2 regions of the Streptococcus sp. 4094 genome follow, and region 2 is predicted to be linked to the other one. Evidence: predicted binding sites of a transcription regulator. Region 2 holds the regulator's gene; the other holds the start of a gene.
What was found. Region 2 encodes HrcA, which represses chaperone genes, less so after heat shock. Its sites were predicted from a motif close to TTAGCACTCNNNNNNNNNGAGTGCTAA; they were not measured.

Region 1: the regulator HrcA is predicted to act here: its motif matches at 1,321-1,347, upstream of groES (co-chaperone GroES).

Annotation. Positions count from the first base shown of each region.
Region 1 covers NZ_VMMI01000048.1:1,718-4,125, forward strand. The annotation lists gene groL (chaperonin GroEL) at 1-990, opposite strand, end outside; gene groES (co-chaperone GroES) at 1,006-1,290, opposite strand; gene HT721_RS09790 (single-stranded DNA-binding protein) at 1,446-1,841, opposite strand; gene HT721_RS09795 (SDR family NAD(P)-dependent oxidoreductase) at 1,918-2,408, opposite strand, start outside.
Region 2 covers NZ_VMMI01000033.1:56,589-58,996, forward strand. The annotation lists gene HT721_RS07610 (DUF2812 domain-containing protein) at 1-277, shown strand, start outside; gene hrcA (heat-inducible transcriptional repressor HrcA) at 437-1,471, shown strand; gene grpE (nucleotide exchange factor GrpE) at 1,498-2,022, shown strand; gene dnaK (molecular chaperone DnaK) at 2,282-2,408, shown strand, end outside.

The DNA.
Region 1 (2,408 bases), on a different contig from region 2:
GATAACAGTGCTATCTTTGTCCACAGTTACTCTCGCTGCTTGACCAAGTGCTTCAATTGTCGCATCTTTCAACTCAAGACCAAGGTCTTCAGTGATAACTGTTCCGCCTGTTAAGATGGCAATATCTTCAAGCATGGCTTTGCGACGGTCACCAAAACCAGGAGCCTTAACTGCTACTACGTTGAAGGTTCCACGAATCTTGTTCAAAACAAGAGTTGGAAGAGCTTCACCATCTACATCATCCGCAATAATCAAGAGCGGACGATTGCTTTGGAGAATACTTTCTAGGAGTGGCAAGATTTCTTGGATATTGGAAATCTTCTTATCAGTAATCAAAATATATGGATTTTCAAGGTCAGCCACCATTTTCTCGCTATCTGTCACCATGTACTGTGAAAGATAACCACGGTCAAACTGCATACCTTCTACAACTTCAAGCTCTGTTTCCATACCACGTGACTCTTCAATGGTGATGACTCCGTCTTTGCCAACTTTTTCCATGGCTTCAGAAATGTACTCACCGACTTTTTCAGAACGAGAAGATACAGCAGCAACCTGAGCGATGGCTTCTTTATTAGCGACAGGGATGGCATTATTTTTCAAGGCTTCTACTGCTGCAGCAACTGCTGTTTCAATCCCGCGACGAATGCCGATTGGATTGGCACCTGCAGTGACGTTTTTGATTCCTTCACGGACGATAGCTTGGGTCAAAACAGTTGCAGTTGTAGTCCCATCACCCGCAATATCATTGGTTTTTGAAGCTACTTCTGATACCAATTTGGCACCCATATTTTCAAAATGGTCTTCTAATTCAATTTCTTTGGCAATAGTCACACCGTCATTGGTAATCAATGGTGAACCGAATGATTTTTCAAGAACGACATTACGACCTTTTGGTCCCAAGGTTACTTTAACAGTGTCTGCAAGGATATCGACACCACGAACCATAGCTGAACGAGCATCAGATGAAAATTTAATTTCTTTTGACATACTTACTTTCTCCTTCTATTCTTCAATGATAGCCAAGATGTTAGCTTCGCCTACGATGATGTACTTTTCATCGCCATCTTTGACATCAAGACCTGCGTGGGCTTCAACTAAGACACGATCTCCAGGCTTAACACTTGGAGCTACCAAGTCACCGTTCAAGGTACGAACACCTTGTCCAATAGCCACAACTTGGGCTGTTTTTGTTTTTTCTTGAGCTGAACCCGCAAGGACAAAACCTCCAACAGTTTGTTCTTTTTCTTCTACTTTTAAGACCACACGGTCTCCTAATGGTTTCAACATCTGTTTTCCTCCATGATGAACTACATATTATTAGCACTCTTTATATCTGAGTGCTAATTTATAGTTCTATTGTATCACTTGGTCAGAAATAGTCAAGAAAAAAGTCTGACTTTCTCAAGATAAAAAGCCTGAAAGCAACTCAGACTTTTCAATGTTTAAAATGGCAATTCTTCCTCTTCCAAAACCAAATCTGCCAAATCCTGTCCTGCATTATTTTCACGCATAGCACGTTGGGCACGACTTTCCAAGAGTTGGAATCCAGTAACAAGTACTTCGGTCACATAATTCATTTGACCATTTTTCTCAAAACGACGGGTACGCAATTCCCCATCAACGGAAATGAGACTACCTTTGGTTGCGTAGCTTGCCAAAGTTTCTGCTAGTCTGCCCCATAGGACCATATTGACAAAATCAGCTTCACGTTCACCATTTTGGTCTTTGTAACGACGATTTACAGCGATAGTTGCTCGCGCTACTGACTTGTCATTGCTGGTTTTGTGCAATTCTGGTGTAGACGTCAAGCGTCCGATCAAGATAACTTTATTATACATATTTTTTCCTCCTACTTATCTATTCGTAGGAAATCAAAAAAAGTTACAGAAATTTGTAACTTTTCGAGGAAATTTTTTAGTTTTTATGAACCATGAAACCTGTCGCTTGTTGATTTGCCATAATGGTCATATCTGTAATCTGCACACGACGAGGTTGACTGGTCACATAGATAACTGTATCAGCGATATCTTGTGCCTGCAAGGCTTCGATTCCTTGGTAAACGGACGCAGCTCGTTCTTTATCACCGTGAAAACGTACCGTCGAAAAATCTGTTTCGACAATTCCAGGCTGAATGGTCGTCACCTTGATATCCGTTGCGATGGTATCAATTCGCAATCCATCTGAAAAGGTCTTAACCGCTGCCTTGGTAGCTGAATAAACTGCTGCACCTGCATAGGCATAAATTCCTGCGGTTGACCCCATGTTGATGATATGTCCTTGATTGGCTTTTACCATTGCTGGCAAGAAAGAGCGAGTGACTGCCATCAAACCTTTGACATTGGTATCCAGCATGGTCAACATATCCAACTCTTCATAGTCCTGATAGGGTGCTAAACCTAGAGCAA
Region 2 (2,408 bases):
AACAGGTTTTTGTTCGATTCTTCGTAAATCGGCTTCTGATATACTTTCAGAGGATCAAGTCTATATGAGTAAGAATCTCAGGTGGGAAGTTATGCGATCTAGACTTCGTTCCTGTACAGCTACTTTCTTAGGTGGTTTGGTTGTTTGTATGAGTTTATTTAAAGAAGAACTTTCTATGTCTTTCTTCGTTATTTTTCTTTTATATGCTCTCTTGATTTCCTATCTAATCTATGGTTTTTTAAGACTTAAAAGGAAATACCAAGTAGATGAACAGTAATTTTCTAGGTCTTCAGACCGATTTTTAGCACTCTTGATAAAAGAGTGCTAATTTTTGAGTTTTTATCTTGACATTCTCTTCTAAGGGTGTATAATAGAATCATAAGTTAGCACTTAAGTGTATCGAGTGCTAATTGATCAGACAGAGAGGAGTGATGAGGTGGTTACAGGGCGTCAGCAGGATATTTTAAATCTCATTATTGACATCTTTACCAAAACGCACGAACCTGTCGGATCCAAAGCCTTGCAAGAGTCTATTAACTCTAGCAGCGCAACCATTCGTAATGACATGGCGGCTCTAGAAAAGCAAGGTTTGCTTGAAAAGGCTCATACATCAAGTGGTAGGATGCCAAGTGTTGCTGGTTTTCAGTACTATGTGAAACACTCACTGGATTTTGACCGACTGGCTGAAAATGAGGTTTATGAGATTGTCAAAGCCTTTGATCAGGAATTCTTCAAATTGGAGGATATTCTGCAAGAGGCTGCTAACCTGCTGACAGACTTGAGTGGCTGTACGGTAGTATCACTGGATGTTGAGCCGAGCAGGCAACGTTTGACAGCCTTTGATATCGTTGTTTTGGGGCAACATACAGCCTTGGCAGTATTTACCCTAGACGAGTCACGAACGGTTACCAGTCAGTTTCTGATTCCAAGGAACTTTTTGCAGGAGGATTTGCTGAAACTGAAGAGCATCATTCAGGAACGTTTCCTCGGCCACACCGTTCTAGATATTCACTACAAGATTCGGACGGAGATTCCTCAGATTATCCAGCGTTACTTCACAACGACGGATAATGTTATCGATCTCTTTGAACACATTTTTAAGGAAATGTTCAACGAAAACATTGTGGTGGCGGGCAAGGTTAATCTCTTGAATTTTGCTAATCTGGCAGCTTATCAATTCTTTGACCAACCGCAAAAGGTGGCCCTGGAGATTCGTGAGGGGTTGCATGAGGATCAGATGCAAAACGTCCGTGTTGCAGACAGTCAAGAGTCCTGTCTAGCTGACCTAGCGGTGATTAGTAGCAAGTTCCTCATTCCTTATCGGGGAGTTGGAATTCTAGCCATTATCGGTCCTGTTAATCTGGATTACCAACAGCTAATCAACCAAGTCAATGTGGTCAACCGTGTTTTGACCATGAAGTTGACAGATTTTTACCGCTACCTCAGCAGTAATCATTACGAAGTACATTAAGATTGAAATCATTAAAGGAGGCGAAAATGGCCCAAGATATAAAAAATGAAGAAGTAGAAGAAGTCCAAGAAGAGGAAGTTGTGGAAACGGTAGAAGAAACAACTCCTGAGAAGTCTGAATTGGACTTGGCAAATGAACGTGCAGATGAGTTCGAAAATAAATACCTTCGCGCTCATGCAGAAATGCAAAACATTCAACGCCGTGCCAATGAAGAGCGTCAAAACTTGCAACGTTATCGTAGCCAGGATTTGGCAAAAGCGATTCTCCCTTCTTTGGATAACCTTGAACGTGCACTCGCAGTTGAAGGTTTGACAGATGATGTGAAGAAGGGCTTGGAAATGGTGCAAGAAAGCTTGATTCACGCTTTGAAAGAAGAAGGAATCGAAGAAATCGCAGCTGACGGCGAATTTGACCATAACTATCATATGGCCATCCAAACTCTCCCAGCAGACGATGAACACCCAGCAGATACCATCGCCCAAGTCTTCCAAAAAGGCTACAAACTCCATGACCGCATCCTACGCCCAGCAATGGTGGTTGTTTATAACTAGGCTAGATAGCTTGAAAAAACTTGTCCGAAACGACACTAAACTATGAAGAAAGATAAGAGGCAAGCCGGAGGCTTGCAAGGAAGATATTGCCCGCCGTGGTGAAAGTTTCAGTAGCTTTTGCTACTGAAATAGGGGATTTTTGAGACAATAGGCTCAAAAATAAGTGATGAAATCCCGTAGGGAGTTGCTCACGTCCCCACCACTTAAGGGGAATATCAAAAAATCAAAATTCGAATATAAAATTTAAGGAGAAAAACACATGTCTAAAATTATCGGTATTGACTTAGGTACAACAAACTCAGCAGTTGCAGTTCTTGAAGGAACTGAAAGCAAAATCATCGCAAACCCAGAAGGAAACCGCACAACTCCATCTGTAGTCTCATTCA